4 regions of the Bradyrhizobium sp. CCBAU 11357 genome follow, and region 1 is predicted to be linked to each of the others. Evidence: predicted binding sites of a transcription regulator. Region 1 holds the regulator's gene; each other region holds the start of a gene.
The links. The regulator LexA, encoded in region 1, represses DNA repair genes until DNA is damaged. The targets are predictions, from matches to a motif close to TGTTCNNNNTGTGTTCNG.
Positions count from the first base shown of each region.

Region 2: ruvC (crossover junction endodeoxyribonuclease RuvC) is a predicted target of LexA. The motif match lies at 1,211-1,228, and genes of this name have one in related genera.
Region 3: XI05_RS31370 (ribonuclease T2) is a predicted target of LexA. The motif match lies at 1,670-1,687, and genes of this name have one in related genera.
Region 4: XI05_RS08345 (DUF3072 domain-containing protein) is a predicted target of LexA. The motif match lies at 1,619-1,636, and genes of this name have one in related genera.

Region 1 is NZ_LBJW01000106.1:34,551-40,495, reverse strand. Features, by position in the region: gene XI05_RS24290 (molybdopterin molybdotransferase MoeA) at 1-1,057, shown strand, start outside; gene lexA (transcriptional repressor LexA) at 1,233-1,934, shown strand; gene XI05_RS24280 (hypothetical protein) at 2,310-2,744, shown strand; gene XI05_RS24275 (ComEC/Rec2 family competence protein) at 2,869-5,148, opposite strand; gene XI05_RS24270 (nuclear transport factor 2 family protein) at 5,273-5,659, opposite strand; gene XI05_RS24265 (glutamine--tRNA ligase/YqeY domain fusion protein) at 5,669-5,945, opposite strand, start outside.
Region 2 is NZ_LBJW01000099.1:166,611-172,555, reverse strand. Features, by position in the region: gene XI05_RS17855 (methyl-accepting chemotaxis protein) at 1-68, opposite strand, end outside; gene XI05_RS17850 (YebC/PmpR family DNA-binding transcriptional regulator) at 288-1,034, shown strand; gene ruvC (crossover junction endodeoxyribonuclease RuvC) at 1,259-1,786, shown strand; gene ruvA (Holliday junction branch migration protein RuvA) at 1,783-2,400, shown strand; gene ruvB (Holliday junction branch migration DNA helicase RuvB) at 2,526-3,584, shown strand; gene XI05_RS17830 (metallophosphoesterase) at 3,715-4,635, shown strand; gene ybgC (tol-pal system-associated acyl-CoA thioesterase) at 4,704-5,153, shown strand; gene XI05_RS17820 (nuclear transport factor 2 family protein) at 5,233-5,700, shown strand; gene XI05_RS17815 (type 1 glutamine amidotransferase) at 5,820-5,945, opposite strand, start outside.
Region 3 is NZ_LBJW01000110.1:243,342-249,286, forward strand. Features, by position in the region: gene XI05_RS31355 (DUF3617 domain-containing protein) at 85-615, opposite strand; gene XI05_RS31360 (hypothetical protein) at 661-969, opposite strand; gene XI05_RS31365 (hypothetical protein) at 1,152-1,613, shown strand; gene XI05_RS31370 (ribonuclease T2) at 1,733-2,425, shown strand; gene XI05_RS31375 (23S rRNA (adenine(2030)-N(6))-methyltransferase RlmJ) at 2,542-3,402, shown strand; gene XI05_RS31380 (cold-shock protein) at 3,669-3,884, shown strand; gene XI05_RS31385 (outer membrane protein) at 3,956-4,579, opposite strand; gene uvrC (excinuclease ABC subunit UvrC) at 4,829-5,945, shown strand, end outside.
Region 4 is NZ_LBJW01000017.1:670,393-676,337, reverse strand. Features, by position in the region: gene XI05_RS08370 (HWE histidine kinase domain-containing protein) at 1-280, shown strand, start outside; gene XI05_RS08365 (hypothetical protein) at 277-498, opposite strand; gene XI05_RS08360 (hypothetical protein) at 639-899, shown strand; gene XI05_RS08355 (hypothetical protein) at 995-1,237, shown strand; gene XI05_RS08350 (hypothetical protein) at 1,336-1,557, opposite strand; gene XI05_RS08345 (DUF3072 domain-containing protein) at 1,673-1,867, shown strand; gene XI05_RS08340 (DUF6496 domain-containing protein) at 2,017-2,325, shown strand; gene XI05_RS08335 (hypothetical protein) at 2,332-2,694, opposite strand; gene XI05_RS08330 (Do family serine endopeptidase) at 2,958-4,505, opposite strand; gene XI05_RS08325 (universal stress protein) at 4,711-5,547, shown strand; gene XI05_RS08320 (hypothetical protein) at 5,569-5,781, opposite strand.

The DNA of each region.
Region 1 (5,945 bases):
GGCGATGGACGGCTATGCCGTGCGCGCATCCGACGCGGCCATCGAGTCCAGGCTGACCGTCGTCGGTGCGGTCGCGGCGGGTCGGCCGTTCGCGGGAAGGATCGGCCCCGGCGAAGCCGTGCGGATCTTCACCGGCGGCGTCGTTCCCGACGGCGCCGATGCGGTCGTGATCCAGGAGGACACAATTGCCGACGGCAAGCATGTCACGATCAAGGAAGCCGCAATTTGTGGCCGGCACATCCGCCCTGCGGGGGTGGACTTCCGCGAAGGCGACGTGCTGCTGCGCAAGGGAATCCGTCTCACCGAGCGCGATCTCGCCCTCGCCGCCGGAATGAATCATCCTCATCTCGCCGTTATCCGCCGCCCGAGGGTCGCGATTCTCGCCACCGGCGACGAGCTGGTGATGCCCGGCACCGCGCCTGGTCCCGGTCAGATCGTCTATTCCAATGGCTATGCCCTGCACGCCCTTGCCCGCAGCGAGGGCGCCGAGACCATCGACCTCGGAATTGCCGCCGATACGCTGGAATCCACGTCCGCCGGCATCCGCCGCGCACGCGAGAGCGGCGCCGACATCCTGGTCACGACCGGCGGTGCGTCGGTCGGCGACCACGATCTGGTCCAGCAGGCGCTCAAGGGCGAAGGCATCGCGATGGCGTTCTGGAAGATCGCGATCCGGCCCGGCAAGCCGATGATGCATGGTCGGATAGGCGCGATGCGCGTGATCGGCCTGCCCGGCAATCCCGTGTCGTCATACGTATGCGCCTTCCTGTTCATGGTGCCCTTGATTCGCGCCCTGTCGGGCCGTTCAGTGATTCATCATCAGCGCGAGCGCGCCGTGCTGGGCCGCGACCTCGGCGCCAACGATCAGCGCGAGGATTATCTGCGTGCGCGGCTGGAGGTGCGCGACGACGGCACGCGCGTCGCCCTTCCCGTCAGCCATCAGGACTCCTCCCTGCTTGCGAATCTCGCTGCGGCACAGGTACTTCTCGTGCGCGCACCGTTCGCGCCGAAGGCCGAGTCCGGCACGCCTTGCGAGGTGCTGCGGCTGCCCGTCTGAGCTGCCCGGCCACACGCATCCGCGAGTTTGGCTGCGTTCACCATAAATTAAGCAGTTGCGGAACACATATCGAACATATAGTGTCCGTTCATGATTTGTTTCGAGGATGTAGCGGCTTATTGCCGACTTCATCGTCTCGGAATCGAACGACATCAACCGGGGGACTTTGGTCGAGATGTTGACGCGCAAACAATACGAGCTTCTGCGGTTCATCAGCGAACGTCTGAAGGAAAGCGGCGTGCCGCCGTCCTTCGACGAGATGAAGGATGCGCTCGACCTGCGCTCGAAGTCAGGCATTCATCGCCTGATCACTGCGCTCGAGGAGCGCGGCTTCATTCGCCGCCTGCCCAACCGCGCCCGCGCCATCGAGGTGATCAAGCTGCCCGAGCTCCAGGCCGCCGCCGGCAATCGCCGCGGCTTCACCCCGAGCGTCATCGAGGGCAATCTCGGCAAGGTGCGCGCGAGCTCCAGCACGCCCGCGGATGAGGGCGAGCGCCCCGTCGCGGTACCCGTGATGGGCCGCATCGCGGCCGGCACGCCGATCGAGGCGCTGCAGACCCGCAGCCACACCATCAGCGTACCGCCGGACATGCTCGGCTCGGGCGAGCACTACGCGCTCGAGGTGCGCGGCGATTCGATGGTCGAGGCCGGCATCCTCGACGGCGACATGGCGCTGATCCAGCGCAACGAGACCGCCAATACCGGCGACATCGTGGTGGCGCTGATCGACGACGAGGAGGCCACGCTCAAGCGCTTCCGCCGCCGCGGCGCCTCGATCGCGCTCGAGCCCGCCAATGCCGCCTACGAGGTCCGCATTCTTCCGCCGAACCGCGTGAAGATCCAGGGCAAGCTGATCGGGCTTTACCGGAAGTACTGATACCGGAAGTAAGCGCTACGCGCGCTTCGTTCGTCGATCCAAGATTGGAGCGGATACTTGTCCGCTCCGGCCGGATGGTCTCTCTGGTTCTGCGCTGACTGTTCGGCGCCTCTTCCCGCGCGACACTCGCCCATGCGGACACGCGGCCATTTCGCTCCGCCGGTAGAGTTGTGCCGACAGCGCCGATAGTGCGGGCCAAATGCAAGGACGCGAGGTTTGTTCCTATCGAATCCGGGAAAGATAATGTGATCGCGTGCTGCGGATGCGAGCCGCAGATTTGCCCATAACCGAGCAGAGCGTTGGAGGCTTCCACTCTGATAGAGGCCTGCGCCTCGAAAGAGACGCGGGTCGCTATCCCAGTATGAGGAGCACCCGATGTGTGACTATAGCCTGCATGCCGTCGCGACGCGCCCCGCCGAAGTTGGCGAGACGATCGTCACGACAACCTTCCGCGGCACCTCGACGCGCGGCTTCGCCTCCGAAGCCGATCTCTCCGTCGCGGTCTGTCTGCTGCCGGGAACGGAGCTCGCTTTCGCCGATAACGTCCGCTATGACAACCGCTGGATCTGGACGCGCACCGTCAACTCCCGCGTCGGCAAGTTCGGCAAGATCGACCCGCACATTCCCGATCGCCATCATGACGCGATCGAATTTCCGGACGGCAAGTACGTGCTGGTGACGCAGCTCGTCGAAGGCCAGCGCGCGACCGTGCTGCAATTGCCGGTGACGCAGCAAGCCATCGAGCGCGAGCACAAGCCGCAGATCGTCGCCGACACGCGGCCCACGATCACGCGCCTGCCGATCGGCTGACGCCGTCGGCCCCGACCGAAAAGTCGAGGGCCAAATTCAAATGCCATCGCCGGCCGCGGCCGGCGAGATGGTATGGTTTGCGTCCTGCGGGATCCCGTCGGACCGATTTTCCCCGCATCGATCTTCAATCGTCGGCCTGCAAGTCGGCCTCCGATGGCGTTGCGTCCCGGTTGCGAGGCAGGGCCGTCTTCGGCACGAGGCTGCCGTCGAAATCCCCCTCGCCGGCGCCGGCCGGCAGCCAAGGACGGCTTGCCCCTCTCGCCCTCACCGCCTGCACCGAAAAACCCTCTCCGCTTCGCGTCAGAGCCAGCGCGCCCTGACTGGCAAGACGCGCCCGATCGACGACCATCGCCGCGCAATCGGGCGGCGCGGGCCGCGCCGTCACCACCAGCGCGGCGCGGCTGCAATCATCGGCCAGCGCGTCGATGCGCGTCGCCAACGCGATCAGCCGTCCGTCCGCGAGCGGCGCCACGCAACCGGACTCGTCACACGACACGCCGCTCACCAACGAGGCGTTGCCGGCATCACGCGGATCGGCATCGGCGGCCAGCCACTCCTTCAGCAGGAAGCTGTCCTTGCTGGCGCGGATCACTTGCAAGCCTCCATCCCCGCCCCGGACCGCGACGCTCGCGCCATCCCCGGCAATCAGGACATCAGGCTGGCGCACCGACAGCCCCCAGAGGATCGCCGCCAGCAGCACCAGGGCGCCGGACCAGCGCAAGGGCGTGCGCAACAGGCCCATCACGATGAGCCCGAGGCTTGCGGCGATCAGCGGCGCGATCCCGAACGCCGGAATGCGGCCGACGGCGCCCGGCAGGGCCGCCACCCAGCGCGCGACCAGGACCATCCACTCGATGCCGATCCCCATCAACCACCAGAACACGCCATCGAGCCCGAAGGGGGCCGCGAGCAGTCCCAACAGCCCGGCCGGCATCACCAGCGCCGAGACCACCGGCATGGCGCCGAGATTGGCGAGTACGCCGTATGGCGTCACGCGATGGAAGTGGAAGGCGGCGTAGGGCGTGGTCGCGAGCCCCGCGATCAGCGATGCCAGGAACAGCATCGCGATCTCGCGGCCGCCCCACAGCGCGATCCGCGCCGTCGCGGAATGATCGGGTGAGGCGAGCAGGTTCGGCATGCCGATCTGCACCAGCGCGACCAGCCCGAGCGTTGCCGCAAACGACATCTGGAAACTCGGATGCACCAGCGCCTCCGGTGCGACCGCGAGCACGATCAGCGCGGCCACCGCCAGCGTGCGGAAGGTGATGGCGCGGCGGTCGACCATGACGGCGATCAACACCACTGCCGTCATGAAAAACGATCTTTGCGTCGCGACCTCCGCGCCCGACAGCAGCAGGTAGAACGCGGCCGCGACCAGCGCCGCGGCCGCCGACCATTTTTTGATGGCAAAGCCGGCCGCCAGCCCTGGGATCAAGGCCAGCAGCGCGCGCACCGCGAAGAAGACGACGCCGGCGACGACCGCCATGTGGTAGCCGGAGATCGACAGCACATGGCCGAGCCCCGAGACGAACATGGCATCGTTGACCGGCGCGGTGATCGCATCGCGCCGCCCCGTGAGCAGCGCCGTTGCGATCGCCCGGTTGTCGCCTTCGAGCGTTGCGCGGATTCGCGCGTCGATCGCATCGCGCAGGCCCTGCATGAAGGCGGCGTAGCGCAGCCGCAAGCCGCCCGCATCCGGCGGCGCCGAAGCCGTGATCGCGCCCATCACGAAGCCGGAGGCGCCGATGCCCTGGAAGAACATGTCGCGCGAGAAATCATAGCTGCCGGGGCGCACCGGCGAGATCGGCGGCATCAGCCGCGCCTTCAATTGCACGAAGCTGCCGACCTCGGGCGCCGTGCCCTTGCGCACCGAGAGGCGGACGCGCTCGAGCCTGACGTCGCTGCGCTGCGCCTCCATCGCGCTGACGCGCAGCACGAAGCGATCGGTGCGCTCGCGGACGTCGCGAGCTTCCACGAAGCCCGACAGCGACACCGAATAAAGCGGCTTGGCGAGCACGGGATGAACGACGCGCGCCGTCTTCCAGGTCGCCATGGCAAATCCGGCGGCGACTGCCGCGATCATGATCGCAGGCGCAAACAGCCGGCTCCGCCGGAGCAGCACCGCGCCGAGCATCAGCGCGATGGCCGTCGCGGCGACCACCCACAGCACCGGCTCATGATCGGCGGCGAAATAGAGCGCGATGCCGCCGCCGAAGGCGACGGGCACCCACGGCAACAGCCGGCCTGGCCCGGCCTCGGCGCGCGCCCACTGGCGCAGCGTTTCGACGATGGCCGGCCAGATGCCAAACCCCGCCGGCGCAAAGCCGCCGGCCGGGGCGGCGCGGCCGACCGGCCACGTCCCGGCAACTCCCTGGGAGCGTCCTGGCCGCCCCGGCTCCGCCATTCCCCTGCACCTTGCGATACGCGACAGCTGCGGAGGCTACCGGACCGTGCGGCTGCGCGAATAGCGGTACAGATCGGGAACAGGCGACGGAGCGCCCTACTTTTCCTCTTTCATCGCGCCCCGGCTAGATCAGCGGCGCCTGCGATGAAGCATGGTGATTGACGATCTTCCAGTCGCCTTCCTCGCGGATGATGACCCAGCTCATCTTGACGACGAGATCGTCCCGCTCGCCGGCGAGATCGAACGTGATGATCCCGGCCATGTTGATCAGGTCAGGGCCGGCCTGCGCGGCGTGCACGTCGGAGAAGGTCGCGCTCGGCCTGCGCCAGCGCGGCAGGCCGTTGAAATAATCGGCAACGCCGTCCCTGCCCCGATAGAGTTTTGGGTTCGAGCCGAAGAAGAACGCGTTCTTCGCATAGAGCGAGGACAGCGCGGCCGCATCGAGCGTCGCGAAGCCGGCGCACCATTTCGCGATGATGGCGGAAACGATGGCGTCGGCTTCGCTGCTCATGCCCTCGCCTCAGCCCTTCGCGACTTCCTTGGCGAACGTATCGCGCAAGCCGATCGTGCGCGAGAACACCGGCTTGCCCGGCGTCGAGTCCTTGTCGCGGACGAAATAGCCCTGGCGCTCGAACTGCATCGGCTCGGTCGAATTGCTCTCGGCAACGGACGCCTCGACCCGCGCATCGGCGAGGATCTCGAGCGAGTTCGGGTTGAGATCGGCCGCGAAATTCGAAGCGTCCGGACTCGGATTGGCGAACAGCTGGTTGTAGATGCGGATCTCCGCCGGCTTGGAC
Region 2 (5,945 bases), on a different contig from region 1:
GCAGCCTCCGGGCCTGCCGCTGGCGCGGCCGTGTCCGGCAGACGCTTCCGAAATAGTCCGAACGCCATCAGCTCTCTCTTGTCGGGGAACGGTCGGGCGCTATTTTCGCAAGTCGGAATGAAATCAGGGTTAACGGTGCCCGACATCTAGGCAGGCGCCATTACGGCGGCTACCTTTACAGGGCTACCTTAGGAGCAGCCGAGCCCTTTGATTCCGGTGGGTTGGCGGCCTATAAGGCCGCGCTTCCCGCACTCACCTTGACGCACGCTTCCTTCACGAGACCAAGCATGGCCGGACATTCCCAATTCAAGAACATCATGCACCGCAAGGGGCGGCAGGATGCCCAGAAGTCGAAGCTGTTCGGCAAGCTGGCGCGTGAAATCACGGTCGCCGCCAAGCTGGGCACGCCCGACCCCGCCATGAACCCGCGCCTGCGCGCCGCCGTGATCGCCGCGCGCCAGGAGAACATGCCGAAGGACAATATCGAGCGCGCCATCAAGAAGGCGCTCGGTAGCGACGGCGAGAACTATGACGAGATCCGCTACGAGGGTTACGGCCCCGGCGGTGTCGCCGTCATCGTCGAGGCGCTGACCGACAACCGCAACCGCGCCGCCTCCGACATCCGCTCCTTCTTCACCAAGTCCGGCGGCAATCTCGGCGAAACCGGCTCGGTCTCCTTCATGTTCGACCGCACCGGCATCATCGAATACGACCGCAGCGTCGCATCCGACGATGCGGTGCTGGACGCTGCGATCGAGGCCGGCGCCGACGACGTCGTGTCCGGCGAGGGCGGCCACGAGATCTACGCCTCGACCGAAGGCTATCGCGACGTTGCCAAGGCGCTGGAAGCCAAGTTCGGCGAGCCGCGCAAGGCCGCGCTGATCTGGAAGCCGCAGAACACGGTTGCGGTCGACGACGAGACCGGCGAGAAGCTCCTGAAGCTGATGGACCTGCTCAACGAGCACGACGACGTCCAGAACGTCTACGCCAATTTCGAGGTGTCGGACGCGCTTGTTGCGAAGATGGGCGGCTAGGGCACGCTCGCCCCGCATACTCGCTGCATCGCCCGCGAAGGCGGGCGATCCAGTATTCCAGAGACGCCGGAGGGATACGGCGGGGCTGCGGCATACTGGATACCCCGCCTGCGCGGGGTATGACATCGGAGCGCGCGGCGGGCAGCTCCCGTCTCGCCCACTTCCCCTGTTACTTCCGTTCTGTTTCTGTTTCCCCCGCCGCGGCCAGCCGCTATCACTGGCCCATGACTGCGCTTCCGATTCGTGGCCCCGTTCGCATCATCGGCATCGACCCCGGCCTGCGCCGCACCGGCTGGGGCGTGATCGAGGCCGAGGGCAATCGCCTGATCTACCTCGCCTGCGGCTCGGTGGAACCGCCGGACGATCTGCCGCTGGCGAGCCGGCTGCTCGCGATCCATGAGGGGCTTGCTTCCGTCCTCTCCAGCCACCAGCCGATGGAAGCCGCGGTCGAGCAGACCTTCGTCAACAAGGACGGCGTTGCGACGCTGAAGCTCGGCCAGGCCCGCGGCGTCGCCATGCTGGCGCCCGCAATGTTCGGCATCTCTGTCGCCGAATACGCGCCGAACCAGGTCAAGAAGACCGTGGTCGGCGCCGGCCACGCCGACAAGCAACAGATCGCGATGATGCTGAAGATCCTGCTGCCGAAGGCCGAGCCGCCGTCCGCGGATGCCGCCGACGCGCTCGCCATCGCCATCACCCACGCGCATCACCGCCAGAGCACGGCGCTCCGGCTGAAGGTGGTGGGGCTATGATCGGCAAGCTCAAGGGCCTGATCGATTCCTACGGCGAGGATTTCGTCATCCTCGACGTCGGCGGCGTCGGCTATCAGGTGCATTGCTCCTCGCGCACCTTGCAGCATCTGCCCTCGCCGGGCGAAGCCGCCGTGCTGTCGATCGAGACCTATGTCCGCGAGGACCAGATAAAGCTGTTCGGCTTCCGTACCGATCAGGAGCGGGAATGGTTTCGCCTGCTCCAGACCGTGCAGGGTGTCGGTGCCAAGGTCGCGCTCGCCGTGCTCGGCACGCTGCCGCCGGCCGATCTCGCCAATGCCATCGCGCTGCGCGACAAGGCCGCGGTGGCGCGCACGCCCGGCGTCGGCCCCAAGGTCGCCGAGCGCATCGTCACCGAATTGAAGGACAAGGCGCCGGCTTTCGCCAATGTCGATCCCGCCGTCGTGCATCTCGCCGGTGCCGTCGACGACCAGCGCGCTCCGCGCCCCGTCGCGGATGCGATCTCCGCCCTGATCAATCTCGGCTATGGCCAGCCGCAAGCCGCCGCGGCGATTGCCTCGGCCTCGCGCAGTGCGGGTGAGGGCGCCGAGACGGCGCAACTGATCCGGCTCGGGCTGAAGGAGCTCGCGAAGTGAGCGTGTCGATAGTCGATCTCGTAGGGTGGGCAAAGCGCAGCGTGCCCACCATCCGTGGAGCGATCGGAGAGATGGTGGGCACGGCGCCGAGGGCGCCTTTGCCCACCCTACGAGGAGTTCGCTGAGTGAGCGACCCCAAAGCCAGCCGCATGGTCTCGCCCGAGCGCCGCAGCGACGATGTCGGCGACACCGCGCTGCGGCCGCAATCGCTGTCCGATTTCGTCGGCCAGCAGCAGGCGCGCAAGAATCTCTCGATCTTCATCGAGGCCGCGCGCAAGCGCGGCGAGGCGCTGGATCACGTGCTGTTCGTCGGTCCCCCCGGCCTCGGCAAGACCACGCTGGCGCAGATCGTGGCGAAAGAGCTCGGCGTCGGCTTTCGCGCCACATCGGGGCCGGTGATCGCCAAGGCCGGCGACCTCGCCGCGCTCCTCACCAATCTCGAAGAGCGCGACGTGCTCTTCATCGACGAGATCCATCGCCTGAGCCCCGCGGTGGAAGAGGTGCTCTATCCCGCGATGGAGGACTTTCAGCTCGACCTCATCATCGGCGAAGGGCCGGCGGCGCGCTCGGTGAAGATCGAGCTGTCCAAATTCACCCTGGTCGGCGCCACCACGCGCGCCGGCCTTCTCACCAATCCCTTGCGCGACCGCTTCGGCATTCCGGTCCGGCTCAACTTCTACACGATCGAGGAGCTTGAGAGCATCGTCAGCCGAGGCGCGCGTGTGCTCAAGGTCGGCATGAGCGCTGATGGCGCCAACGAGATCGCGCGCCGCGCCCGCGGCACGCCGCGCATCGCCGGCCGCTTGCTCCGCCGTGTGCGTGATTTTGCCTCCGCGGCCGATGCCGACAAGATCGACCGCAAGATTGCCGACCACGCGCTGAGCGCACTCGAGGTCGACGCCGCCGGGCTCGATGCCATGGACCGCCGCTATCTCACGACCATCGCGCTCAACTATGGCGGCGGCCCGGTCGGCGTCGAGACCATGGCTGCGGCCTTGTCGGAGCCGCGCGATGCCATCGAGGACATCATCGAGCCCTATCTGATCCAGTGCGGCTATCTGCAGCGCACCCCGCGCGGCCGCCTGCTGACCTCGCACGCCTTCCGTCATCTCGGCATCGCCGAACCCTCGCGCGATGCGGCGGCGCAGTTCGGTCTGTTCGGCACGGATGACAGCGACGAGTGATCTGCTGAACCGCGCGGCCGTTCCGGCTTTGATGAATTTCCGTTAACCTCGTGCAAACGATCTGCACGAACGCACCCCAATTCCGCTCCAATCGGATATCATCAAGACGTCGCATCATCATCGGGCTTCCATGATCACGCGCCGTCATCTCATTCGTTCCATCGGCGGCCTGTCCGCCCTCGGCGTCTCGACTGCAGCCTATGGCGTCGGCGTCGAGCCGGTGCTGCGGCTGCGCGTCACGCGCTATCATCCCACGCCGCGGCAGTGGCCGGCGGATTTTCCGCTGAAGATTGCGGCCATCGCCGACATCCATGCCTGCGATCCCTGGATGTCGCTGGAGCGTATCGAGGGCATCGTCGACCGGACCAATGCGCTCAACGCCGATCTCATCGTGCTGCTCGGCGACTATGTCGCCGGCCTGCATCAGGTCACGCGCTTCATTCCGTCGAGCGAATGGGCGAGGGTGCTGGCGCGCCTGAAGGCGCCCCTCGGCGTCCATGCCGTCATGGGCAATCACGACTATTGGGACGACAGGACCGTGCAGCAGGCAGGGCACGGGCCGACCATCGCGCATCGTGCGCTGGAGGCGGCCGGCATCCCCGTCTACGAGAACGATGTCGTGCGCTTGACCAAGAATGGCCGTCCGTTCTGGCTCGCGGGGCTCGGCGACCAGCTCGCCTTCCTGCCGGCGCGGCGTTTCCGGAACATGGCGCACTTCGGCGCCGACGATCTCAGCGCCACGCTGGCGAAGATCACCGACGATGCGCCGGTCATCCTGCTCGCGCACGAGCCCAACATCGCGCCGCTGGTGCCCGCGCGCGTCGCGCTGCAACTGTCGGGCCATACCCATGGCGGCCAGGTCCGCCTGCTCGGCTGGTCGCCGGCCGTATCGCCGAAGAACGGCCTGCGGCTCGCCTATGGCCACTTCCGCCTGAAATGCGATCTCATCGTCTCCGGCGGCCTCGGTTGCAGCATCATGCCGCTCCGCTTCGGCGTGCCGCCCGAGATCGTCGAGGTGACGCTGGGACGGTCAGGGCTGGTTGTGTCCTAACACGCTTGCGCGTCCGGCTGTTTTTGCGCAAAACGAGCCGGTTACCGACAAGCGAAGAGGCTCGCGACGTGACAGCTCATCTCGACGGCGAGATCCGCGACGGCCGCCACCACATGCAGGTCCGTGTCTATTACGAGGACACGGATTTTTCCGGCATCGTCTATCACGCCAATTACTTGCGCTACATGGAGCGCGGACGCACCAATCATCTCAGGCTGATGGGCGCCGAGCAGCAGGCGCTGTTCGAGCAGACCGAGACGGAAGGCACGGGCTTTGCCTTCGTGGTGCGCTCGATGCATCTGGACTTTTTGAAACCCGCGCGAATGGATGACGTGCTCGATGTCGTGACCTGGCCGGTCGCGGTGAAGGGGGCGTCCATCATGCTGGCGCAGGAGGTGCGACGCGGCGACGATGTGCTGGTGAAAGCCGAGGTCCGCGTCGCCTTCATCAGCGGCGGTCGCGCCCAGCCGATCCCGAAATCGATCCGCCAGCTGATGAAGGCCGATCTGGTTTCGTGATCGCTCGATAGCGGATGGCCTATCGACTCTGCCGATTGCGACGATACATTCGCGATCCCGATCAACCGATGAGGCCATCATGTCGCGCCCGCCGCTTCCACCCTTCACCCGCGAGACCGCCGCGCAAAAGGCCCGCATGGCCGAGGACGCCTGGAATTCACGCGATCCGGTGCGGGTCTCGCTCGCCTATACCGAGGACAGCCGCTGGCGTAACCGCTCCGAAGTTTTTCAGGGCCGCGAAGCGATCGTCGCCTTCCTCACCCGCAAATGGGAGAAGGAGCAGGACTATCGGCTGATCAAGGACCTCTGGGCCTTCGACGGCAATCGCATCGCAGTGCGCTTCCAGTACGAATGGCACGATGCAAGCGGGCAGTGGTACCGATCCTACGGCAACGAGCAGTGGGAGTTCGACGAGCACGGCCTGATGAAGCGGCGCGAGGCCTCGATCAACGACATCGCGATCGCGGAGAAAGACCGCCGCTTCCACTGGGCCGCGCCGGGCCCGCGGCCGGCCGATGTGCCGGGGTTGGGAACGGATCCGTTTTAAGCCGCGCAAGCAACTGTCAATCCTCATGGTGAGGAGCCGCGAAGCGGCGTCTCGAACCATGCAGGCCCCGCTGCTGCATCCGGGCCTTCATCCTTCGAGACGCTTGCTTCGCAAGCTCCTCAAGATGAGGGGAGAGATTTGCGCGACAAGAACCGCGTAATCGCTCCGCCGAGCTTGGCGCTGTCCATCGGCTCCGCCAGCGACGCCCTTGCTGTGGCCACGACATCCTCCGGCGCCTTGCCGTC
Region 3 (5,945 bases), on a different contig from region 1:
TTGTGGGAGAACGGCCTTCGGCCGCCGTTCTTAATAACGCCGAAGCGGAGCTTCGGCTATGGCGCCGGATGAGGGAAAGAGCGCCTACTTCGGCAGCAGCGCCTTCAGCTTGTCCATGTCGCGCGTGTTCATCTTGAAGCCGCCGGGCATGACGATGTCGCCGGGCTTCTGATCCGGCTTGCAGGCCCCGAGCCACTTGGCTTGCAGCGTCGTGGTGCTATCGCGCCCGGCCGTGCCGGCGACGCCGCCTTGCGCATGCGAGGTCGTCTTCACCGTGTAGGCCGAGTTGAAATCGCCGGTGATCTCGGCATGCGAGGTCGTGCTGACGCCGGCGACGCTGCACTCGGAATCGCTGACATAGCCGGTCGCAGTCTTCTTGATCTCCTGCTTGGCGCAGATCTGCTTGGCCATCGGGGAGACGTTGTTGCTCATCTCCTTGTCGACGGTCTCGTCGGTGCAGTGCTGCATGGTCATCTCGGGCACCGGCGAGCCTGATGTGACCAGCTTCATCTCCCAAAGACCGGGTTTGCGCACCGGCAGGTCGTCGGCGCTGGCGCCGCCTGCCGACAACGCGAGGCAGAGCGTCGAGCCGAGCAAAGCGAATTTGCGCGTCATGTCGAAGGCTCCCGGCTGAGAGACGTGCGGCGTTGCGACAGCGCCTCAGTAGAGCGTGCGGATCGGCCGATCGGCGGCGCCATAGGGCACCCAGCGGCAGGCGAACGAGATGTAGCCGCCCTCATAGGCCTGCACGCCCAGGAATTTCGCGACCTTGCCGTAGCGAGCGCAGTGATCGACCGCGACCTGACGCGCATCGACCTGGGTCGCCATCGAATAGGCGATGATGCCGCCGGTGTCGTTGCCCTTGAACGGCGGCACCGGAGCAAAGATGTCGGCGCGCGCCGACTGGCTCGCCACCAGGCCCGAGACAACCAGGCTGGCAAGAAGGCCCGCGGCCGCAATGATTCGCATTCCCGTCACTCCAATTGGCTGGCGCCAGTTTACGGTGCCGGGACGGACGTGAAAAGAACCGAACCCTGTTGGCCGCGCCATCTTGGTCAAGTCCTGGCGAAGTGTTGCCGCGCTGCACTTGACCTCCCCCGACCTTCGCGGCACCGTCCGACCTTCGCAAGAGCCAGCTGTCCGGATTGACCATGCGCGCCCCCTCCCCGAAATCGCTCCGCTTTGCCGCCGTGCTCGGCCTCATGTTCGGAGCGCTGTCGCTCGGCGAGGCCAGGGCCGCCAATCCGCTCGAGCTGAATTTCTGGCTGAGCGGGCCGCGCTATGACGGCACTGTGGCCGATTGCGACAGGGCGCTGCCGACGATCGCCACCCAGTTCTGGGAGAAGGAAAGCGGGTTCTGGAATTCCCCGTTGAAGATCACCGGCTTCTCCGCCGTTCGCGAGGTCGCGTTCCGCCCCTGGCAGTCCGACAACATCCCGCGCCGCTATTGCACCGCTGACGCCATGCTCACCGACGGCAAGGTACGCAAGGTGCATTTCTCGCTCATTGAGGATGGTGGCTTCGCCGGCTACGGCAACGGCGTCGAGTGGTGCGTGGTCGGCGTCGACCGCAACTGGGCCTACAATCCGGCCTGCCGCGCCGCCAAGCCCTAATCCCGAAAGCGGCTGATTCGGGCTGATCAGCCGGCCGACGCCTGCCGCCCCAATTTTGTTCTTGAAATGTTCCCATCGCCTGCTAGGCTGTGCGCACAGTCTAGTTGAGGGGCGTCGCCATGTTTCACTCCCGATTGCGTTCGTTGTCCCGTCTGATGATCTCGCTGACCCTCGTCGCCGGGTTGGCCACCCTCGCCGGCGGTGCGAAGGCGCAGGACAAGCGGCAGAACGCACCCGGCGAGTTCGATTTCTATGTGCTGTCGCTGTCGTGGTCGCCCTCGTTCTGTGAGGAAGCAGCCGAACGCGGCGGCCGGTCCCAGATTCAATGCGGCGGACGGCCCTACGCCTTCGTGGTGCATGGGCTGTGGCCGCAATACGAGAACGGTTTTCCGGAATACTGCCAGCGGCCGGCACCGCGGCTGAACCGCAACATCGTCTCCTCGATGCTCGACCTGATGCCGGCGCCGGGCCTGATCTTCAACGAGTGGGACAAGCACGGCACCTGTTCCGGGCTCGAGGGCCGCAGCTATTTCGAGATGATCCGCAAGGCGCGCGCCGCAATCAAGATTCCGGCCGAGTATCTCGATCTGTCGCAGCCCAAGACCGTCGCGCCGGCGGACGTCGAGGAGGCCTTCATCAAGGCCAATCCGGGTCTCAGCAATGCCGCCGTCTCGGTCACCTGCAACCGGACACGGCTGTCCGAGGTCCGCATCTGCCTCAGCAAGGACCTGCAATTCCGCGCCTGCGACGAGATCGAGCGCCGCGCATGCCGCCGCGACCAGGTGACGATGCCGCCGATCAGGGGCGGCTAGGCCCCGTCATTGCGCGACGAAACAATCCAGACTGCCTCCGCGGAAAGATTCTGGATTGCTTCGCTGCGCTCGCAATGACAAGGGGATGGGATCGCGCCAGACAACGCAGTCCTATCATGAACTACCGCCACGCCTTCCACGCCGGCAGCTTCGCCGATGTCATCAAGCACATCGTGCTGGCGCGCATCCTCACTTATCTGCAGGACAAGCCGGCAGCGTTCCGCGTCATCGACACCCATGCCGGCGCCGGCCTCTACGATCTCGACAGCGACGAGGCGCGCCGCGGCGGCGAATGGCTGACCGGCATTGCCCGGCTGCTGCAGGCGCGCCTGTCGAACGAGAGCGCGGCGCTGACGAAGCCCTATCTCGACATCGTCCGCGCCTTCAATCCGAAGGGCGAGCTGAAGGTCTATCCAGGCTCGCCGTTGATCGCGCGCGGCCTGCTCAGGCCGCAGGACCGGCTTGTCGCCTGCGAGCTCGAGCCGAAGGCACGAAAAGCGCTGATCGACGCTCTGCGCCGCGACGAGCAGGCCCGCGTGGTCGATCTCGACGGCTGGGTGGCGCTGCCGGCCTTCGTGCCGCCGAAGGAGCGGCGCGGCCTCGTGCTGATCGATCCGCCCTTCGAGGCCAAGGACGAGTTCGAGCGGCTCGACGACGTCTTCTCGGCGGCGTTCGCGAAATGGCCGACCGGTATCTACGTAATCTGGTATCCCGCTAAGAACCGGCGGGCCACCGACACGCTGGCTCAAACCGTGGCGCGGCTCGCAGCTGCAGCAAAGCCGCCTGGAAAATGCCTGCGCCTCGAATTCAGCGTCGCGCCGCAAGCCGACAGCGCCGCCCTCACCTCCACCGGCCTCCTGATCGTCAACCCGCCCTACACGCTGCACGGCGAGCTCAAGACTATTCTGCCGGAGCTGGAAATACCGCTCGGCCAGGGCGGGGCTGCCAGATTCCGACTGGAGGCGCCCAAGCCTTAACGTCAGGCCGTAACACTCCGGCATTCTTGGGAAAAATATGCAGGACCGGTAGTCAATCTGCGAAGAACCGTATTATGCTATTTCCGTGACTGGCTTTACGTTCCGCTTCCGCGAATGGTTGCGGCGGAGTGAAGGCCCTAAGAAAGATCCCGCCGGACCGATCAGGTCCGTCCAAGGGATGGCCAGCTCCCGGGCTCCGTATGGCCCGGTCATGTCGCGACGTGAGTCTGCGTCGCGGCGGAGGAGCAATGAGGGGGAGTTTCCCGATGGCCATGACGGGAACGGTCAAGTTCTTCAACGGCGAGCGCGGCTACGGCTTCATCAAGCCTGACGACGGCGGTCGCGATGTCTTCGTTCACATCACCGCTGTGGAGCGGGCGGGACTGAAGGACCTTGCCGAAGGACAGCGTATTACTTTCGAAGTCGAACCGGACAAGAAGGGGAAGGGACCGAAGGCGGTCAATCTTGTGATCCTCTCCTAGCGAGCCTGGCGCGAAAAAAATCCCGGCCGCGAGCGGCCGGGAGGCTGGTCCGGTATTTTCTTCTTTGGATGTCAGAAGCGATAGTTCACGCCTGCGCGGACAACGCTGGCGCTATAGCCGTTTGATACGCCCGTAATTGCGAACTGGCTGGTCGACAGATCGATGTAGAGATATTCGAGCTTGGCGCTCCAGTTCGGCGTGAGGCCGACTTCCGCACCGGCACCGATGGTCCAGCCGGCGGTGGTGTGCGACTCCGTCCAGCCGAAGGTCTGCGCCCGCAGCTCGCCGAAGGCGAGGCCGGCGGTGCCGTAGAACAGCACGTTGTTGAACGCATAGCCGGCGCGGCCGCGCAGGGTGCCGAACCATGGATTGGAGAATTTCCACGGCGCAAAGGTGTCGTCGGCGCCGGCGGCCTGGATGTCGCCCTCGACACCGAACACCCACGGGCCGTTCTGGAAATTGTAGCCGGCCTGCACACCGCCGACGAAGCCGGACGGCTTGGTGGGGTTGTTGTCGACCGAGCCCCATTGATAGCCGATGTTGCCGCCGAGATAGGGGCCCGCCCAGCTATAGGCATTGAGCGGCTGATTGACGGTATAGGGCGCACGCTGCCCGTAATTGAGATCGGCGGCCTCTGCCGAAGCTGTCCAGCCGGCGGCAACCAACGCGGCTGCGCCCACAACGAACCTCTTCATCACTCACTCCAACGCAACTGCCGCAACCCGAGCGATGCCCGCGCCGCCGCGCAAGCAAAACCGGACGGTTACGGAACCAAGAACTTTTCGCGTAGGATTTATCGAGAGTTTTAAGTTAAAGGGCTGTTAAGTCGGGTTACCGCCCGCTTAACAGACTTAAGGAAGCGTTACCGGAAACTGGCCGCCATCCTCTTGCGTGCGGCATGGCCGGAACTTCAAATCGGCACCCCCAGCGCCTAAATTCGCCCCATGGTTCACGATTCCTCCGACAATCCGGACGACCGCGCGCGCAAGCCGCCGCCGGCTGCTGCGAGCGACGCCCCGCCCGAGCGGCTGGCCGCGCCGGACGTCGATCCTGCGGCGGCAGGCGGCGACGACGAGGACGATGCGCTGCTGCCGGACATCCTGGAAGAGAGCGGCGCCGTCGGCGAAGGCCCGCTCGCGACCGGTCACGAGGCGATCGAGCGCGCGGTCCGCCTCGCGCCGACCTCGCCCGGCGTCTATCGCATGCTCAATGCGAGCGCCGACGTGCTCTATGTCGGCAAGGCCAAGAACGTCAAAAAGCGCCTGTCCAGTTATGCGCGCCAGAGTGCACCACTGCCGGCCCGCATCCTGCGCATGATCGCGGCCACTGTCACCGTGGAGATCGTCTCGACCACGACCGAGACTGAGGCGCTGCTGCTGGAGGCCAACCTCATCAAGCAGCTGCGGCCGCGCTTCAACGTGCAGCTGCGCGACGACAAATCGTTTCCCTACATCCTGATCACCGGCGACCATTGGGCGCCGCAGATCCTCAAGCATCGTGGTGCGCAGACCCGGCCCGGACGCTATTTCGGCCCGTTCGCCTCCGCCGGCGCGGTCAACCGCACCATCACGGCGCTGCAGCGAGCGTTCCTGATCCGCTCCTGCACCGATTCCTTCTTCGAGAGCCGCACCCGGCCCTGCCTGCTCCACCAGATCCGCCGCTGCGCCGGCCCCTGCACCCGCGAGATCGATTTCGGTGGCTATTCAACGCTGGTGCGCGAGGCGAGCGACTTCCTCTCGGGCAAGAGCCATGCGGTGAAGCAGGAGCTCGCCGGCGAGATGGAGAAGGCCTCGAACGAGCTCGAATTCGAGCGCGCCGCACTCTACCGCGACCGCCTCGCCGCGCTGTCGGCGATCCAGTCACAGCAGGGCATCAACCCACGCACGGTGGAGGAAGCCGACGTGTTCGCCATCCACCAGGAGGGCGGCTTCTCCTGCGTCGAGGTGTTCTTCTTCCGCACCGGACAGAACTGGGGCAACCGCGCCTATTTTCCACGCGCGGAGAAGAGCTTTACGCCCGAGGAAGTGCTGGGGTCCTTCCTGGCCCAGTTCTACGACGACA
Region 4 (5,945 bases), on a different contig from region 1:
GCGGCTCGCGATCGGCTGGCAGGTCGACGCCGAGCGGCTCACGCTGAGCTGGGAGGAATCCGGCGGTCCCCTGGTCAAGACCCCGAAATCGCGCGGCTTCGGCACGCGAAGCCTGCTTGCGAGCATCGAGTCCCAGCTTGGCGGACAGGCGCAGTTCGATTGGCGCGCCGAGGGCCTGTTGTGCCGTCTGGAGGTGCCGTTGACACGCAAGAGCGCGACGACCGCAACCGGCAAGTTCGACACCGCAGGCGCTGCCGAATTGCAGCGCGCATCCGGCTAGCCGGACGCTGCGCTCGTCATGCGCTGAGCCGTGCGCGGTTCGCGCGCGATGCGCCCTTCGAGCCAGGCTTCCGTTCGCGCGAGATCGCGCAGCGCCCTCGCGTAGCGGCGAGCCGCGCTCCGCTCCGCGCCACGCGGGAGCTTGCGCGCCTTGCGCAGCATGTCCGCGGCTGCGTTGCGATAGGCCAGCGAGCGGTAAAGAAAGACGACCTTACCCATATCGATGTTCCCGTTTTACTGGGGCTCATCTTGGCAAGCCCGGCATGAACGCCGGATGAAGCGGGCGATGACAATTCCTTCAGCGGAACGGAACCAGGGAATCACGAGCGCGTTGGCGTGGCAGTTCGGGATGCCGTCCCATGCGCACCAACAAGAAGTCGTCCGAGCTGATCTCTGCCAGCGGCCTTATCAGGCTGATGACGCATGCAATGATGGGCGCAGCGCTCGGCCTCACCTTCAGCCTCACGCTCGTCCTGTCCAATCCAGCCGTGGCCAACCTGCTGAACAACGGCGGGGGCCAGGCCGCGACGGTCTTCGCCCTCACCTTGGTGACGACCTTCGCGATCGGCGCGACGCTCACCGGCGCCGTGTTCATCCTGGCCGAGGACAAGCAAACTTGAAGCGTGCGTGACGCACGGAAGATGCTTTGCCGGGAACTCCTGCCGCGAGGCGCGGTTTGCTGCCTGCGTCAATTTAACACAGGGAGTTCCCCCGCATGAAGACGACCAAGCTCGCTCTCGCCGTCATGGTAGCAATTGGCCTTGCCGCCACGCCGGTCGTCGCCCAGGCCAAGTCGCACAAGGCCAAGCATGGATCCTCGACGTCATCGTCGCAGACCACCGGCGCCAACACCAAGTCTTCCAAGGGCGCTGACCCCACGGGCCAAGGCGGCGCCGGCTCCGGCTCCGATCAGAGCGGCACCATGACGAACAAGGGCAGCATGACCAACACCAAATAGGCGCTCCCTGGAATCATGGAGGGCCCCGCCATTGCGGGGCCCTCTGTCTTCTATCTTATCTTGGGTCCGGCACTTGGCGGTATCCGGCGCCAACGATCTCAGCGGCGCTCGGCTGCGCGCGCGGGATTGCCGCCTGTCTTCACGGGACGCAGGCGCACCCGGTCGCGGACGTCAGGCAGAACGTCGCTGCCGCCGGCCGCCTTCCATTCGGCAATCAGGAGGTTGATTTTCCGGCGCAGGTCCATCTGCGCCAGGGCCCTTTCCGTGCAGTCGCGATCGCGCTCGACGAGGTCGCGCACCGACGCCTCGACGTCGGCCATCTCAAGCCTCAAGGCTCTGATTTTACGTCGAATTTCATTAATTCTGTTGTCCATGGCTTGTTAGAACAAAATAAGAACATATAGTCAAGTCACGATTTCAGGACGGAGACGCCAGATGCAGGTTCAAGGTAAATACGACGCCAGATTTGTACTTGGCGAGCAGATGACGCGGGCGCAGGGCCTGAAGCTGAAGCGGCTGAGCGAAGAGGCCTATCAGCCCGGCCAATATGCGCGGGATCTGTCCTTCGGCGAGGCCGCACGACGCATCCAGGCGCTGGAAGCGGAGATCGAGCTGGCAAATTCCTTCTAGAGCATGGTCCGGAAAAGTGTGCGGCGGTTTTCCGAAGCCTAAAGCGCGATGACGATTCATCCTAATCGCATCGCGGCTTTAGCTGCGCCGCCCGCGCTCCCGGAACCATGGCTGTGCCGAATGGTTCTCCTCGCCGAGGGAGGACATGCATGGCACGCAAGGCAAAGAAACGCCGCTACTCAAGCAGCTCGGGCAGCGATGTCGCCAGCGAGATGCGGCGCTACAAGAAAGGCACCGCGAAGAGCGGCCGTGGCGGGCGCGGCGGCCGCGTCAAGAGCCGCAAGCAGGCGATCGCGATCGGATTGTCGAAGGCGCGCAAGAAGGGCAAGAAGGTCCCGAAGAAGGCTTCGAAGCGCAAGAGTGCCAAGAAGACGTCCAAGAAATCGTCGAGGACGTCGTCCAGGAAATCATCGAGCAAGAAATCATCGAAGCGCAAATCATCCAAACGGTCGCGCTGACCGGTCTCAGATCATGCTCCCAGGCATGAAGCAGCGGATCGAAATCCCGAACGCAGTCTTGACCGGCCACACCATGGTGCGGCCGGCCCGGTTCGGCTCGGTGATGACGGCTTCATCCGGCACGTCGATCCACTGCCCGTCGAGGCGCACACGGTAACGCCCGTTGTGCGACTCCCAGTCGGGATCGGCGACGGCGAAACCGTCCGCATCCGAGCAGCACGGACCGAGATGGCTGCGCAAACTGTCGAACCATGGCTTCAGAGGGGAATCCGCGTAGCGGCCGTCGTCGCGCCCGAGGGCGTTTCCGCCGGAGAGCACCAATGGCGCCACCAGCAGCGCACTCCTCAGCGAGACCTTCAATCGATCCATGTCGGCACCGATCTCATGTGAACCGCCGGCGAGTTCCACAAAGCGCCGCGAGGTTCGAAGTTCCACGCTTGCAACCCCTCTCAGCGGCGACGTTGCCGCAGAGCACCGAGGCACCTGGCGAGTGTGATCAGCGAACACGGCTTTTTCGGACGCACCCGGTCACCCTACCTGCCGTTAACGAGAATGTTATCGGACCTGGCGAGCTCGTGTGCGAAAGGCGGCCCGAGGCCGCCTTTCTGGATTTGTAGCGGTCGAGGTTCGCGTCAGGCGAGTGGCACCGCGACGAAGCGGGTGGCCTCCGCGCTTCTGATCTGCAGCAGCACGCTGCGCTTGCCCGACGATTTGGCCTGCGCCAGCTCGGAGCGCACCTCGCCGACACTGCTGACAGCCTTGCCGCCGACATTGAGGATGACGTCGCCGGTCCGGATGCCGCGTTGCGCGGCCGGGCCTTGCGGATCAACCTCGGTGACGACCACGCCGTTCTGGCCTGCGCCCTGAACGTCACCTGCCGGCGCCAGGCTGAGGCCGAGGCGTGGCGTGCCGGCACCCGGCTGACCCCTCCCCTCGTCGGCATTGCCATGGCCCTTGGCCTGCCGCTCGTTCGGCAACTCGCCGAGCGCCAGGGTCACGGTCTTGCTGCCACCCTTGCGGAAGACATCGAGCTTCACGGACGTGCCCGGCGCCAAGCCGGCGATGGTGCGGGCGAGATCGCGGGAATCCTTGATCGCGCTGCCATTGACGGCGGTGATGACGTCCCCCGCCTCGATGCCGGCCTTCGCCGCCGGGCTGCCATCTTGCGGATTGTCGACGATCGCGCCGCGTGCCTCCTTCAGGCCGAGGCTGTCGGCAATATCCGAGGTCACCGGCTGCACCTGCACGCCGAGCCAGCCGCGGGTCACCGCGCCCTTGTCCTTCAGCTGCGCGACGACGAGCTTGGCGGTCGAAGCCGGGATATCGAAGCCGATGCCGACCGAGCCGCCCGAGGGCGAGAAGATCGCGGTGTTCACGCCGATGACGTTGCCGTTCATGTCGAAGGCCGGGCCGCCGGAATTGCCCTTGTTGATCGGCGCATCGATCTGGATGAAGTCGTCATAGGGACCATTGCCAATATCCCTCCCGCTGGCCGAGACGATGCCCGCGGTCACGGTGCCGCCAAGACCGAAGGGATTGCCGACGGCGACCACCCAGTCGCCGATGCGCGGCTTCTGGTCGGAGAATTTGACGAACGGAAAGTCCTTCTTGCCGTCGACCTTGATCAGCGCGAGATCGGTCTTCGGATCGGTGCCGACGACCTTCGCGGTGTAGGTCGTACCGTCGTCCATCGTCACCTGCACGGACTGGGCGTGATCGACGACGTGATTGTTGGTCACGGCATAGCCGTCCGCGGAAATGAAGAAGCCGGAGCCTTCGCCCGTGATCATCTGGTGGCGCTGGCGCGGCATGCCGTTCGCACCGCCCGGGAAGCGGAAGCCGAACTGCCGCGAGAACTGGTCGAACGGCGAGTCCTCGTCCGAATCCATCCGGTTCTGCTGCAGCATCGCGCTCTTGTCGTTGTCCTGGTCGATTTTGACCCGGACCGAGATCACCGCGGGTTTGACCTTGCTGACGAGATCGCCGAAGCCGGGCGGCGTCGCGGCGGCTTCGGCCGCCTGAGCCGGCGCAACCAAGGAGGTGATGCCGAACGGCGAAGCGCCCGGCGCAATGGCCAGGGCGGCCACGCCCAGCGCGGCCACGGTGCCGAGCAGCGCGAGCCGGCGCGGCCGCAAGATCTTGCGAGACGTGGTGATGTCGGAATTGACGCGATCGTTCATGTCGAAATATCCATGTTGAGCAGGTGTCGCCTTGCCCTCAACATGGTCGCTGCCACCTTACGGCGTCCCGTCCGTCCGATTAAATCTCGGCAAAGAATGGATGAGCGGGCGCAGCAGGCAATCTGGAGGTTTGATGCAGCTCAACGCGCCGCCTTCGCGCAGTGAAAAACTGCGACCATCCGATGATGCTCAGCGGAGGCGCGCCATGTACAAAGACATTCTCGTCCACATTCCCACCGAACGTCCCATGCGTCCCGCGATCGAGGGCTCGATCTCGCTTGCGGCGAAGCTCAACGCGCATCTCGACGCGGTCGCGGTCGGCTATGTCGCCACCAGTGCGGCTTACGTCATGGAAGGCGGCGCGGCGGTGGCGGCCGTGTTCGAGCTGGAGCGCGAGCGCGCCGTGGAGCGGGCCGAGGCTGCGCTCGCGGTATTCAAGAGCGAGGCGGCGAACGCCGGCATCTCCTATACCTGCCACGCACTCGGCGCGATCCCGGTGGATGCAGCCGGCTCGCTCGGCGAGATGGCGCGTTTGCACGACCTCAGCATCGTGCTCCAGCCCGATCCGGCGCAAGGCGCGTTCGACAACGACGTGCCCGGCGAGATCCTGTTCCAGGCGGGCGGCCCGGTGCTGTTCCTGCCCTACACGTTTCGAGGAGCCTTCAAGGCGAACCGGATCGGCATCTGCTGGGACGGCAGTCGCCTTGCCGCCCGCGCCATGCGCGACGCGGCCCCGTTCCTGGCCCGCGCCGAAGAGATCGTGATCATCAGCGTCAACGAGACCGACGCCGTCGCCGGTGAAGCTTCAGCACACGGCCTGGCCAGACATCTCGGCCGGCGCGGACTGACGACCCGCATCGTCGGCCGGACGGCAACCCGCGCCGAGATTCAGCCGATCATTCTGTCGCTGGCGGCCGACGAGAACCTGGATCTCCTGGTGATGGGCGGCTACGGCCATTCGCGGTTGCAGGAGCGCGTTCTCGGGGGCGTCACCCGCGCCATGCTGGAAGCCATGACGGTCCCGACGCTGATGTCCCATTGAGGCGAGCCCGGCTCGGCGCCGTCACGCCGCGACGGGAGCTGTCCATGTCGCGGGCGCGGCGGCGTCTTTGTCGCGGTGCACATTGCACGCGTCGAAATGCGCCTGGAGCTCGATTTCAGCGAGATGTTCGAAATGTTCGGCCTGGCCGAGGAGTTCCCAGGTCTGGAGCGGCCGGTAGGCCGCCTGCTGACGGCAGAGGGACGCCAGCGCCCGGTAGCGACGTACGTTCTCCATGAGACCCTCCCTCGCGTTCACAGGCTTATTCTCCTTATTTGCGTCAGGCCGATGGCGCTTATGCAAAACATTTGCTGCGCGCTCAACGCGCCTGAGCCAAGTTAATTTTCGAGAAGCGCCGGTAAGGATTTTAGTTCCAAACGTCAGGGCAAGTGGCGCGCCTT